DNA from 2 places in the Burkholderia anthinoferrum genome. Region 1 is predicted to be linked to the other one. Evidence: predicted binding sites of a transcription regulator. Region 1 holds the regulator's gene; the other holds the start of a gene.
The links. The regulator LexA, encoded in region 1, represses DNA repair genes until DNA is damaged. The targets are predictions, from matches to a motif close to ACTGTATNNNNATACAGT.
Positions count from the first base shown of each region.

Region 2: recA (recombinase RecA) is a predicted target of LexA. The motif match lies at 3,997-4,014, and genes of this name have one in related genera.

Region 1 is NZ_LFZP01000032.1:253,355-260,184, forward strand. Features, by position in the region: gene C5F75_RS10445 (CysB family HTH-type transcriptional regulator) at 1-62, opposite strand, end outside; gene C5F75_RS10450 (sulfate/molybdate ABC transporter ATP-binding protein) at 138-1,196, opposite strand; gene cysW (sulfate ABC transporter permease subunit CysW) at 1,210-2,145, opposite strand; gene cysT (sulfate ABC transporter permease subunit CysT) at 2,142-3,035, opposite strand; gene C5F75_RS10465 (sulfate ABC transporter substrate-binding protein) at 3,172-4,209, opposite strand; gene lexA (transcriptional repressor LexA) at 4,474-5,121, shown strand; gene C5F75_RS10480 (hypothetical protein) at 5,147-5,482, shown strand; gene C5F75_RS10485 (DUF2939 domain-containing protein) at 5,512-6,231, shown strand; gene C5F75_RS10490 (universal stress protein) at 6,319-6,816, opposite strand.
Region 2 is NZ_LFZP01000011.1:88,462-95,291, reverse strand. Features, by position in the region: gene sucC (ADP-forming succinate--CoA ligase subunit beta) at 1-1,146, opposite strand, end outside; gene C5F75_RS04380 (DUF2889 domain-containing protein) at 1,215-1,823, opposite strand; gene recX (recombination regulator RecX) at 1,970-2,851, opposite strand; gene recA (recombinase RecA) at 2,851-3,921, opposite strand; gene C5F75_RS04365 (response regulator transcription factor) at 4,112-4,840, shown strand; gene C5F75_RS04360 (sensor histidine kinase) at 4,858-6,405, shown strand; gene C5F75_RS04355 (MFS transporter) at 6,632-6,830, shown strand, end outside.

The DNA of each region.
Region 1 (6,830 bases):
TCGGTCAGGTTCATGTTCTGGCGCACCGCTTCGCGCACGAACCGCAATTGCTGAAAATTCATGGGTATGCCTCTTAGGCTGTCGTTGTTTGATTGTCGAATCGGAGCGAATCCCGCCCTTTGCCCCACATTGCCTCGTCAACGCGCGGGAAATACCCGCACGGCACGCGGCACGGCCGTCGCGCCGTCGCCGACCTGCAGCGAGAGCGCCCGCCAGGCGTCGCGGTCGAGTTCCGCCTCGAGCGCGCCGCCCGCGCGTGCCTCCAGCTCCACGCGCACCGAACCGCCGAGCGGAATTACGCGCCGCACGTCCACCGCGATGCCGTCGCGGTGCCCTTCGCCCGCCGGCCACAGCTGCAGATCGTGCGGCCGCACGTACGCATTCGCGGGGCCCGCGAAATCGGCGTCGACCTCGATCGGCGCAGCCGCGCCGTCGGCGACGAAGCCGCGCCCGGCGACCGTGCCCGGCAGCCGGTTCGCCGCGCCGAGAAACTCGTACACGAACGCGCTTTGCGGATGATCGTAGACGTCCTGCGGGCTGCCGACCTGCTCGACGTGGCCGCGGTTCAGCACGACGATGCGATCGGCCACCTCGAGCGCCTCCTCCTGATCGTGTGTGACGAAGATCGTCGAGATGTGCAAGTCGTCGTGCAGGCGACGCAGCCAGCCGCGCAGTTCCTTGCGGACCTTCGCGTCGAGCGCGCCGAACGGTTCGTCGAGCAGCAGCACCTTCGGCTCGACCGCGAGCGCGCGGGCGAGCGCGATGCGCTGGCGCTGGCCGCCCGACAGCTCGGACGGGTAACGCTGCGCGAGCCAGTCGAGCTGCACGAGCTTGAGCAACTCGTGCACCTTCTCGCGAATCGCGGCTTCCGACGGCCGCTCGCGGCGCGGCTTCACGCGCAGCCCGAACGCGACGTTCTCGAACACGGTCATGTGGCGGAACAGCGCGTAGTGCTGGAACACGAAGCCGACCTGGCGGTCGCGCGCGCCGACCGACGCGACGTCGAGCCCCTGCAGCACGACCTGGCCGGCGTCCGCGTGCTCGAGGCCCGCGATCACGCGCAGCAGCGTGGTCTTGCCGCAGCCGGACGGCCCGAGCAGCGCGACCAGTTCGCCGGGCGGGAAGTCGAGCGATACGTTGTCGAGCGCCGTGAAATCGCCGAAGCGCTTCTGAAGGTTACGGACGGTGATACCCATTCTGGTTGCCTCTTTACGATTTCGACGAAACGGCGCCGACAGGGCCGGCATGTGCGGGAACGGCGTCGGCCAGTTCGGCGGCGAGATGACGCTCGGCGATCAGCTTCAGCGCGAGCGTGACGAGCGCGAGCAGCGCCAGCACCGACGCCACCGCGAACGCCGCCGCGAAGTTGTATTCGTTGTACAGGATCTCCACGTGCAGCGGCATCGTGTCGGTCACGCCGCGGATGTGGCCGGACACGACCGACACCGCGCCGAACTCGCCCATCGCGCGCGCATTGCACAGGATCACGCCGTACAGCAGGCCCCATTTCACGTTCGGCAGCGTCACGCGGCGGAAGATCTGCCAGCCCGATGCACCGAGCACGCGCGCCGCTTCTTCCTCGTCGGTGCCTTGCGCCTGCATCAGCGGAATCAGCTCGCGCGCGACGAACGGGAACGTGACGAAGATCGTCGCGAGCACGATGCCCGGCACCGCGAAGATGATCTGCACGTCGTGATCCTGCAGCCACGGCCCGAACCAGCCCTGCGCGCCGAACAGCAGCACGTACACGAGGCCGGAGATCACCGGCGACACCGAGAACGGCAGGTCGATCAGCGTCGTCAGCAGCGCCTTGCCGCGGAATTCGAACTTCGCGATCGCCCACGATGCGCACACGCCGAACACGAGGTTCAGCGGTACCGCGATCACGGCGACGGTCAGTGTCAGCTTGATCGCCGACCACGCATCGGGATCGGCCAGCGATTCGAGATAGAAGCCGACGCCCTTGCGCAGCGCCTCGACGAACACCGCGGCGAGCGGCACGACGAGGAAGAACGCGAGGAACGCGAGCGCGATGCCCGTGAGCAGCCAGCGCACGACGCGCGACTCGCTGACGGGGTCGAGCCGCTTCGTGGCGCGCACGGCGGACGACGGGGTTTTCAGCACGACGGTGGCCTCCTGGCTCATTGCTGGCCTCCTGCCGCGACGGCGTTGACGGTGGCGGGCGCCGGACCGCTCGCGCCCTTGCTCGTCCTGCGCTGCAGATACCACTGCAGCGTGTTGATCAGCAGCAGCATCAGGAACGACACCACCAGCATCACGACCGCCAGCGCGGTCGCGCCCGCGTAGTCGTACTGTTCGAGCTTCGTGATGATCAGGAGCGACGTGATCTCGGATTTCATCGGCACGTTGCCGGCGATGAAGATCACCGATCCGTATTCGCCGAGCGCGCGCGCGAACGCGAGCGCGAAACCGGTGAGCAGCGCCGGCAGCACGGCCGGCAGCACGACGCGGCGGAAGGTCAGCCAGCGCGACGCGCCGAGGCACGCGGCGGCTTCTTCCTGCTCCCGCTCGAAATCCTCGAGCACCGGCTGCACGGTGCGCACGACGAACGGCAGCCCGATGAAGGTCAGCGCGACCAGCACGCCGGCCGGCGTGAACGCGATCTTGATGCCGAGCGGCGCGAGATACTGGCCGACCCAGCCGTTGGTCGCGTAGACGGCCGCGAGCGAGATGCCGGCCACCGAGGTCGGCAGCGCGAACGGCAGGTCGACGACCGCATCGACGAGGCGCTTGAACGGGAACGTGTAGCGCACCAGCACCCACGCGACGAGAAAGCCGAACACGGCGTTGATCAGCGCGCCGCCGAGCGCGGCCGAGAACGTCAGCCGGTACGACGCGAGCACGCGCGGCGACGTGACGGCGGTGACGAACTGGTCCCACGACAGCGTCGCGGTCTTCAGGAACGTGGCGGCGAGCGGAATCAGCACCACGAGGCTCAAATAGGCCACCGTGATGCCGAGTGTCACGCCGAAGCCGGGCAGCGCGCTCGGCTTGCGAAAGGTATACGTCGTCATCGGATGCGCTTGCTGGGTCGATGCTGCTCACGGGTCCGACGCAAACGCCGGCGCAGTGCATCGCGCCGGCGGCCCGTCGGGGATGCGGCGCGCTGTCGTGGCGCGCCGCTTGGTCGTTATGGTGTGACTGCGTGCGTTACTGCGGCTTGTAGATCGAATCGAACACGCCGCCGTCCGCGAAATGCGTCTTCTGTGCATTCGTCCAGCCGCCGAACGTGTCGTCGACCGTGTACAGCTTCAGCTTCGGGAACTGCCTGGTCAGTTCAGCCGGCACGTTCTTCGAGCGCGGCCGGTAGTAGTTGCGCGCCGCGATTTCCTGGCCCTGCGGGCTGTACAGGTAATTCAGGTACGCCTCCGCCAGCTTGCGCGTGCCCTTCTTGTCGACCACCTTGTCGACCACCGCGACAGGCGGCTCGGCCAGGATGCTCACCGACGGCACGACGATCTCGAACTTGTCGGTGCCGAATTCCTTGACCGACAGGAACGCCTCGTTCTCCCATGCGATCAGCACGTCGCCGATCCCGCGCTGCACGAAGCTCGTCGTCGCGCCCCGCGCGCCGGAATCGAGCACGCCCGCGTTCTTGTAGAGCTTCGTGACGAATTCCTTCGCCGTCTGCTCGTTGCCGCCCGGCTTGTGCAGCGCGTACGCCCATGCGGCCAGGTAGTTCCAGCGCGCGCCGCCCGACGTCTTCGGGTTCGGCGTGACGATCGAGATGCCCGGCTTGGTCAGGTCGTCCCAGTCCTTGATCCCCTTCGGATTGCCCTTGCGCACGAGGAACACGATCGTCGACGTGTACGGCGACGCGTTGTCGGGCAGGCGCTTCTGCCAATCCTTGTTCACGAGCCCCTTGTTCGCGAGCGCGTCGATGTCGTACGCCAGCGCCAGCGTGACGACGTCGGCCTGCAGGCCGTCGAGCACCGAGCGCGCCTGCGCACCCGAACCGCCGTGCGACTGCTTGAAGTTGACGGTTTCGCCCGTCTTCGCCTTCCACTCCTTGCCGAACGCCTGGTTGAAATCCTGATACAGCTCGCGCGTCGGGTCGTACGACACATTCAGGAAAGTCGTATCGGCCTGCGCATGCGTCGCGACGCCCAGCGCCGCCGCCGCGCCCAGCGCGAATGTTGCGATCAGGCGGCCCACTCCGCCCACCAGCCCCGTGTTGCGCTTGCCCATCCTTGGTTCTCCAGTGTTGTCGGTATTGCGATGTCGGGCCAGTCTATCGAACGGGTTACATGATTAAAAATAATCCTTCCTCATTTTTTAATACTCAAAAGTGCTAACGCATACGGGACGGACGGTTGCGGCGGACAAACCGGCGTCCGGGCGTCGCGAAATCACGCCGGAATCGACGCAATCGCGTCGAACCTCAAGTAACACTTGAAATTCACGAAGTACTGTATAAAAATACAGCTCACTGTCTATCCATACAGTTGAGCCATGACCAAACTCACCGCCCGTCAGCAGCAAGTGTTCGACTTGATCCGCCGCGCGATCGAGCGCTCCGGATTCCCGCCCACCCGTGCCGAGATCGCGGCCGAACTGGGCTTCAGCTCGCCGAATGCGGCCGAGGAGCACCTGCGTGCGCTGGCGCGCAAGGGCGTGATCGAGCTGGCCGCGGGCGCATCGCGCGGCATCCGGCTGCTCGGCATCGACGACGCCCCGCATCAGTTCACGCTGCCGCACGCCGGCCTGATGCAACTGTCGCTGCCGCTCGTCGGCCGCGTCGCGGCCGGTAGCCCGATCCTTGCGCAGGAGCACATCTCGCAGCACTACGCGTGCGATCCCGCGCTGTTCACCAGCAAGCCCGACTACCTGCTGAAGGTACGCGGGCTGTCGATGCGCGACGCCGGCATTCTCGACGGCGACCTCCTCGCCGTGCAGAAGCGCACGGAAGCGAAGGACGGCCAGATCATCGTCGCGCGCCTGGGCGACGACGTCACGGTCAAGCGCCTGATGCGCCGGCCCGGCGGCCTCGAGCTGATCGCGGAGAACCCGGATTACGAAAACATCTTCGTCAAGGCCGGCAGCGCGGATTTCGCGCTGGAAGGCATCGCCGTCGGGCTGATCCGCTCGGGCGAACTCTGACATTCCGTCTCGCTAGGAGAACATCATGGAACGCCTTGCCCGCCTGCTGCCTTTCCGTCAATTCGGTCGCCTGCGTCATCTGCGCGGCCGCACGCCCTGCGCTCCGCTGTCCGCGGCGGCGCCCGTGCAAGAAGAAGTCGCAGTCGAACGGCAGGCGTCCCTGCTGCCGTCAGCGCTCCCCGCGTTCGCGCGCGTATCGCTGAACGCTGGCCTGAATCACGCGGAACCCGCGCGTCGCGCGCCGGTGCGCGTCTATCACGGTCGTTCGCGCCTGATCATGGTGGGCACGATCGACGCCGTTTGCCGGATGATCGATCGCTGCATCGCGGAGGAACGATCGGCCACGCCGGGCGGTCTCTGATTGCGGAACCTTCCCGCACCGGAGGCAACGTGACTGGTTCGTCGCGCCGTGCATGGCGACTCAAGCCCCTGTTGATCGTCGCGCTCGTCGTCGCTGTTATTGCGGCGCTCGGCTATGGGTACGCGTCGCCGTATGTCGCGCTCGGCCGCCTGAAATCGGCGATCGATGCGCGCGACGCGCAGGCGATCAGCGAATATGTGGACTTTCCGTCGCTGCGCATCAGCCTGAAGCAGCAGGTCACGGAAGAATTGATGCGCCGCGTCGACGCCGTAAAAAAGGACAATCCGTTCGCGGTGATCGGCGCGTTGATCGGGTCCGCGCTGATCGGCCCGCTCGTCGATGCGTACGCGACCCCGGAAGGCGTCGCCGCGCTGATGAGTGGATTGCCGCCGCGCGGCAATCCGGGCGAGCGTCCGCCTGACTGGTCGAATCAGCCGCCGGCGGGCAATGCGCCCGGCAACACGCCTGCCGCGCCACCCGCCCATCCGGCGCCGGCAAGTAACGGCGTACCGGGCGGCACCGCGGCCGCTTCGGCGGCATCGTCGCCGGCCCCCGCGCCGGCCGCACCGGCCAGCCCGAGCGAAGCAACGCAAGCGCCGCGCCAGCAACAAACCAGCGCGGGCTACCGAAATATCGATGAATTCGTCGTCACGTATCAGCGCGGCGCCGACGGCACGCGCTATGCGGCGATCTTTCACCGCTTCGGGCTGTTCTCGTGGAAATTGTCCGGGATCGACCTGCATGCATAGCAGGCCGCGCTGGACGCCCGCTCCGCCGATCCAGCGCGATGCCTGACCGGCATGCATCGCCAGTCAGGTCGTCATCCAGTCTTTAGATCATTGGCCGGTCGCCATGGCCGCCTCGCGCTCGCGCGCGATTTCGGCCTTCTGCTCTTCCGCCGACGAACACGCCACCAGAATGCTGCAGTTCACGCGATCGAGCAGTTGCGTATTGCCCGAGCCCATCCACCATCTCGACAATCCGCTGCGGCACCGGTGGCCGACGACGACGAGGTCGACCTTCAGCTCCGACGCGAGATTCGCGATTTCGTCGATCGGATAACCGAAGGCGAAATGGCCCTCGGCTTGCACACCGCGCTCGCGCAGCCAGTTCACGCCTTCCTGCAGGATTTCGCGCGCGGTTTCCTCGAAGCGGCCGCATGCGACATCGGTCAGCAAGCCGGCGCTTTGCGCAATGCTCGAACGCATGTCGACGACCGACAGCAAATGCGTTTCCGCCTTCAGGTCCATTGCGAGATTGGCTCCGCAGCGTAGTGCCTTGCGCCCTTCGAGCGTGCCGTCGTAACACAGCAAAATCTTGTTGTAGCTAGCCATGAAGCCTCCCTATC
Region 2 (6,830 bases), on a different contig from region 1:
GACGACCTTCTGCGCGGCTTCTTCCATGCTGTCCGCCGAGATGATCGGCAGGCCCGAATCGGCCAGCATCTTCTTGCCGAGGTCCTCGTTCGTGCCCTTCATGCGCACGACGAGCGGCACGTTCAGGTTCACGGCCTTCGAACCGGCGATCACGCCTTCCGCGATCACGTCGCAGCGCATGATGCCGCCGAAGATGTTCACGAGGATCGCCTTCAGGTCCGGGTTCTTCAGCATCAGCTTGAACGCTTCCGTGACCTTCTCGGTCGTCGCGCCACCGCCGACGTCCAGGAAGTTCGCCGGCTCGCCGCCGAACAGCTTGATGGTGTCCATCGTCGCCATCGCGAGGCCCGCGCCGTTCACGAGACAGCCGATGTTGCCGTCGAGCGAGATGTACGCGAGGTCGAACTTCGACGCTTCGATTTCAGCCGGATCTTCTTCGTCCAGATCGCGGTACGCGACGATTTCCGGGTGACGGAACAGCGCGTTCGAATCGAAGTTGAACTTCGCGTCGAGTGCGGTAACCTTGCCGTCGCTGGAGACGTTCAGCGGGTTGATTTCAGCCAGCGATGCGTCGGTTTCCCAGAATGCCTTGTACAGGCCTTGCAGGATCGCGCGCGCTTGCGGAATCGACGCGGCCGGCACGCCGATCTTCGCGGCGAGGTCGTCGGCCTGCGCGTCCAGCAGGCCCGTCGACGGCTCGACGATGACCTTGTGGATCAGTTCCGGGTGCTTTTCGGCGACTTCCTCGATGTCCATGCCGCCTTCGCTCGAACCCATCAGCACGATCTTCTGCGAGATGCGGTCGACGACGAGGCTGACATACAGTTCCTGCTTGATGTCGGCGCCTTCCTCGATCATCAGACGGTTGACCTTCTGGCCTTCCGGGCCCGTCTGGTGCGTGACGAGCTGCATGCCGAGGATCTGGTTCGCGTATTCGCGCACCTGTTCGATCGACTTCGCCACCTTCACGCCGCCGCCCTTGCCACGGCCACCCGCGTGAATCTGAGCCTTCACGACCCATACCGGGCCGCCGAGCTCTTCCGCCACCTTGACGGCCTCGTCAACCGAGAACGCCGGCTTGCCGCGCGGTACCGCGACTCCGAATTTCCGCAGGATTTCCTTACCCTGGTACTCGTGAATCTTCATGCGTGATTCCCTTCAGTCTGAGAGTTGGATGAAAAGTCGCTTAAGACGCTTCTTCGAATGATTTCCGTTCATTCCTTCGTGCTGCCTTCACCGGGCAGATCCGGCCGAATCGGGCCGTACCAGCGCGGGTAGTACTGCCGTACGACCTCGCCGTCGAATCGCAGCGCCCGGCAGCGGCCGAGCTGGAAAGGCGGTTCGGCGTGCACGCCGTCATGGTCCGGCCCTTCGCCGCCCTCCTCGCGCACGTTCCACACATCACCGGCGAACGCCTGGATCGCGGCCGTCGGCAGCACGGCGCACAGTTCGGTGAGATGGGAACAGCCGGCGACGCCGGCGAGCAGCCGGTTCGCGTTGCGGCGGAAATTGCGGAAGAGGTTGAGCCCGATGAGGGCCCGATAGGCGGGAGAAGCGGATTGACAGTGACCGGGATAGGGAACCCATTCCGAAGACGCTTCGGCGTCGACGACATTGAGGTCACGATCGATGGTCACGCGTAGCCAGAGTTCGTGGATCGGCAGGCCCTGGGGCCGGATGCCCGACGCAAGCGCGACATCGCGCGGCTTGTGGTCGGTCAGGCAGGCTTCGATGTCCCACAAGCCGTCGCCGCGCTCGTAGGCTTCCGCTCGGATTGCGCGTCGATGTCGCAACTGACGGGGCACGGGCTCGGATAGCGGCATGCTGGAGGTTGAGGCCGAAGAGGAAAACCCGTGGATTTTAGCATATTGGGTATTTGAGACATCCGGCCTCGACGGCGGGTATTCCCGCCTGTCCGGAAGCGGTTGCGATGCAGCAAAATCGCGCGCCCCGCGCGCGACCGGGCGGCTCAGTCGTCGAGCGGGAAATCGTCGCCGACCTTCAGCAACTTCACGATGGTCGCGCTCGAGAAGCCGCGCGCGGCAAGGAAGCGCGCCTGCTTCGCGCGCTCGGCGGGCGTTTGCGGCAGCGCACCGAATTTCTTGCGCCACACGGCCTGCGCGCGCGTCAACTCGGTCTCGCGCAATTGGGCATTCACCGCTTCGACGAGGCTGTCGCCGACCGCATGGCGCTTCAGTTCGCTGACGATGCGCGCGACGCCGACGCGCGACGCGCGGCGATGCACGAGACTCTCGGCGAAGCGCGCGTCGGACAGCCAGCCTTCCTGTTCCAGCGCATCGAGCACCGGTTCGACGGACTCGTCTTCGCCGACGTAGGGGGCGAGCTTGCGCGCAAGCTCCGCGCGGCTGTATTCGCGCCTTGACAGATAACCGAGCGCACGGCCCTTCAACGACCGCGGCGGTTTCGACGGCTTGCGCTCGCCTACGCCCGACGCGTCGCTCGAAGCAGCGCCGCGGGAAGATGCGCCGGCAGTGCGACGTATGCGGCGCGGATGCTGGCTGCTGCGCGTATAGACATCTTCCGTCGCGGGCGCATCGGCTGCGCGATCGTCCGGGACGCGATCGCCCGGGAAGCGGACACCGGACACGCGACGGCGGGAGCGGTCGTGCGCGTCGAACGACTCATCGTCGTCGAACGGGTCGTCCGGTGCGGCAATCTCAAACGAAACGAGGGCATCGTCGGATGCCCTCGTCGCGGTGCGGTTCGCGGCGTTGCCGCCTGCGCCCCGCCGGTCGGCGCCCGAGGATCCGGCTCGCCGCCCGGAGCGACCCGCCGTTTCGGGCGTGTCGTGCTCCGCCGGCTCGCCAGCCTGACCTCGGCGCGCAACCATCACTCTTCTTCGTCCATCGCCTCGGCTTCGTTGACTACGCCATCGGGCATCGCGACGACACCGAGCGATTCGCGGATGCGGTTCTCGATCTCGCGCGCGATTTCCGGATTTTCGCGCAGGAATTCACGCGCGTTGTCCTTGCCCTGGCCGATCTTCTCGCCGTTGTAGCTGTACCAGGCGCCCGCCTTGTCGACGATCTTCGCCTGCACGCCGAGATCGATGATCTCGCCCTGGCGCGAAATGCCTTCGCCGTACAGGATGTCGAAGATCGCTTCGCGGAACGGCGGCGATACCTTGTTCTTGACGACCTTCACGCGGGTTTCGTTGCCGATCACCTCGTCGTTCTTCTTGATCGAGCCGATCCGGCGGATATCGAGACGCACCGACGAGTAGAACTTCAGCGCGTTGCCGCCCGTCGTGGTTTCCGGGTTGCCGAACATCACGCCGATCTTCATCCGGATCTGGTTGATGAAGATCACGAGGCAGTTCGTGCGCTTGATCGTGCCGGTCAGCTTGCGCAGCGCCTGCGACATCAGGCGAGCCTGCAGACCCGGCAGCGAATCGCCCATCTCGCCTTCGATTTCGGCCTTCGGCACGAGCGCCGCGACCGAGTCGATGACGATCATGTCGATCGAGCCCGAGCGCACCAGCGCGTCGGTGATTTCGAGCGCCTGCTCGCCGGTGTCCGGCTGCGAGATCAGCAGCTCCGGCACGTTCACGCCGAGCTTCGCGGCATATTGGACGTCGAGCGCGTGCTCGGCGTCGATGAACGCCGCGGTGCCGCCCAGCTTCTGCAGCTCGGCGATGACCTGCAGCGTGAGCGTGGTTTTACCGGACGATTCCGGACCGTAGATCTCGACCACCCGGCCGCGCGGCAGGCCGCCGACGCCCAGTGCGATATCGAGACCCAGCGAGCCCGTGGAGACGACCTGGATATCCTCGGCCGCTTCGCCGTCGCCCATGCGCATGATCGAGCCTTTGCCGAACTGCTTCTCGATCTGCGCGAGTGCGGCCGCCAGCGCCTTGCTCTTCTCGGCGGTCATCCCGGAGCCCTTCTTGCTATCTTCCATGAATCGTCCTTTGCTATGATGAGCAGCGTCTGTTAAAGGCGCGCCCGCTTTCAAGCGCCGCCCACGAATGCAGACACTGTATAAAAAAACAGTGTTTTATGCAAGCCCGCAATGCAGGCTGCGTTGTACACGGATAACTTCGGAGACAGCCGCGCCGGCACGAACGCCTCGCCGGCCATCGGTCAGCAACATGCGAATTCTCATCGCCGAAGACGACAGCATACTCGCGGACGGCCTCACCCGGTCACTCCGCCAATCGGGCTATGCCGTCGATCACGTGAAGAGCGGCGTCGACGCCGACACCGCGCTGTCGATGCAGACTTTCGACCTGCTGATTCTCGATCTCGGGCTGCCGAAAATGTCCGGGCTCGACGTGCTCAAGCGCCTGCGCGCCCGCAATTCCAATCTCCCCGTGCTGATCCTGACCGCCGCCGACAGCGTCGACGAGCGCGTGAAGGGGCTCGACCTCGGCGCCGACGACTACATGGCCAAGCCGTTCGCGCTCAACGAGCTCGAGGCGCGCGTGCGCGCGCTGACCCGGCGCGGCGCGGGCGGCGGGCCGACCGTCGTGCGCCACGGCTCGCTCGCGTTCGACCAGGTCGGCCGCATCGCGTATGCGAACGATCACGTGCTCGATCTCTCGGCGCGCGAACTCGGCCTGCTCGAGGTGCTGCTGCAGCGGATCGGCCGCCTCGTGTCGAAGGAACAGCTCGTCGATCACCTGTGCGAATGGGGCGAGGAAGTCAGCAACAACGCGATCGAAGTCTACGTGCACCGGCTGCGCAAGAAGATCGAACCGAGCGGCGTGCGGATCTCGACCGTGCGCGGCCTCGGCTATTGCCTCGAGAAGGTCGCGCCCGCGACGCCGGCCGACCCGGCGGCGCCCCAGCCCGCGGCGGCCGGCACGCCGCTGCGCTGACGCCGGGCGGCGCCGCGATGGCCACGCCGGCCCATTCCCGTCACCCGACCGGCGCGCCGTCGTCGGCCGCCGACGAGGCGCGCGACGCGCGCTACGAGAACCCGTTCGCGCCGCCCGACGAAACCGAATCGGCCGAAACGCCGCGCCCGCGCTCGCTGTTCGGCGAAATCCTCGACTGGATGCTCGCACCGCTGCTGCTGCTGTGGCCGATGAGCATCGCCGTCACCTATCTCGTCGCGAAGACGATCGCGAACAGCCCGTTCGACCGCGCGCTGGAGACCAACGCGTACGTGCTCGCGCGGCAGATCCATCCGGTCAACGGCGTCGCCGAGCTGACGCTGCCGGAGCAGACGCGCGACTTCCTGCGCGCGGACAACATCGACAGCGTCTACTTCCAGGTGCTCGGCACGCGCGGCGAGCTGGTCGCGGGCGAAGCCGACATGCCGCTGCCGCGCGACGAGGACCGCCCGCCGCCGGGCGTCGTCGTGTTCCGCGACGACCTGCTGCGCGGCAACGACGTGCGCGTCGCGTACACGACCGTCGCGCTGCCGCAGGCGAGCGGCGCGCAGCCCGTGCTCGTGCAGGTCGGCGAGACGCTCGACAAGCGCAACGCGCTCGCGAACGACATCATCAAGGGCGTGATCCTGCCGCAATTCGTGATCCTGCCGCTCGCGATCCTGCTCGTCTGGTTCGGGCTGTCGCGCGGGCTCGCGCCGCTCAACGCGCTGCAGGCGCACATCCGCGCGCGCCGGCCCGACGACCTGTCGCCCGTCGAGGCGCAGCGCGCGCCGCCCGAGATCGAGCCGCTCGTCACGTCGTTCAACGACCTGCTCGCGCGCCTCGAACAGAACATGGCGCTGCAGAAACGCTTCATCGCCGACGCCGCGCATCAGATGAAGACGCCGCTCGCGGGCCTGCGCACGCAGGCCGAATTCGCGCTGCGCCATCCGGTGCCGCCCGACGTGCAGCGCTCGCTCGAGCAGATCGCGACGAGCTCCGAGCAAGCCGCGCGGCTCGTCACGCAACTGCTCGCGCTCGCGCGCGCCGAGAACCGCGCGAGCGGGCTCACGTTCGAGCCGGTCGAGATCGGCGCGCTCGCGCGGCGCACCGTGCGCGACTGGGTGCAGGCCGCGCTCGCGAAACGCATGGATCTCGGTTACGAAGGCCCGGACGACGACGCGCCGCTCGACGTCGACGGCAATCCGGTGATGCTGCGCGAGATGCTCGGCAACCTCGTCGACAACGCGATCCGCTACACGCCCGAAGGCGGCCGCATCACCGTGCGCGTGCGCGCCGAGCGCACGAGGCGGCTCGTGCATCTCGAAGTCGAGGATACGGGCCCCGGCATCCCGGCCGGCGAACGCGAACGCGTCGTCGAGCGCTTCTACCGGATCCTCGGCCGCGAAGGCGACGGCAGCGGCCTCGGGCTCGCGATCGTGCGCGAGATCGCCACGCAGCACGGCGGCACGCTGACGCTCGACGATCACGTCTACCAGCACACGCCGCGCCTCGCCGGCACGCTGGTGCGCATCAGCCTGCCGCTGACCGACACCACCCCGGATTAACCCTGACGCGCGCCGCCGCGGCTGGGTGCAAATATGCCGAAACCGGCGTTTTAACGGACGTTCGCATCACGATCGACACGCGAAGCGGCCGGTTCGCCACGGGTTAACGTGCAGTCGTTTTGTACGCGCGAGTCAGTACGCCGTAAGTTTCCGTGCCAATAATCGTCGACAGGCCCGCCCTCCCAAGGCGGCCGCACATCTATATCAAGGGACTTGGAGACGATTCATGGCAACGTTAGGCGGGCAAATTTCGCACTCGCCGATGACGGGCGAAGAGAAGAAGGTGATCTTCGCGTCGTCGCTCGGCACCGTGTTCGAGTGGTACGACTTTTACCTGGCCGGCTCGCTCGCGGCCTACATCAGCAAGAGCTTCTTCTCCGGCGTCAATCCGACCGCCGCGTTCATCTTCACGCTGCTCGGCTTCG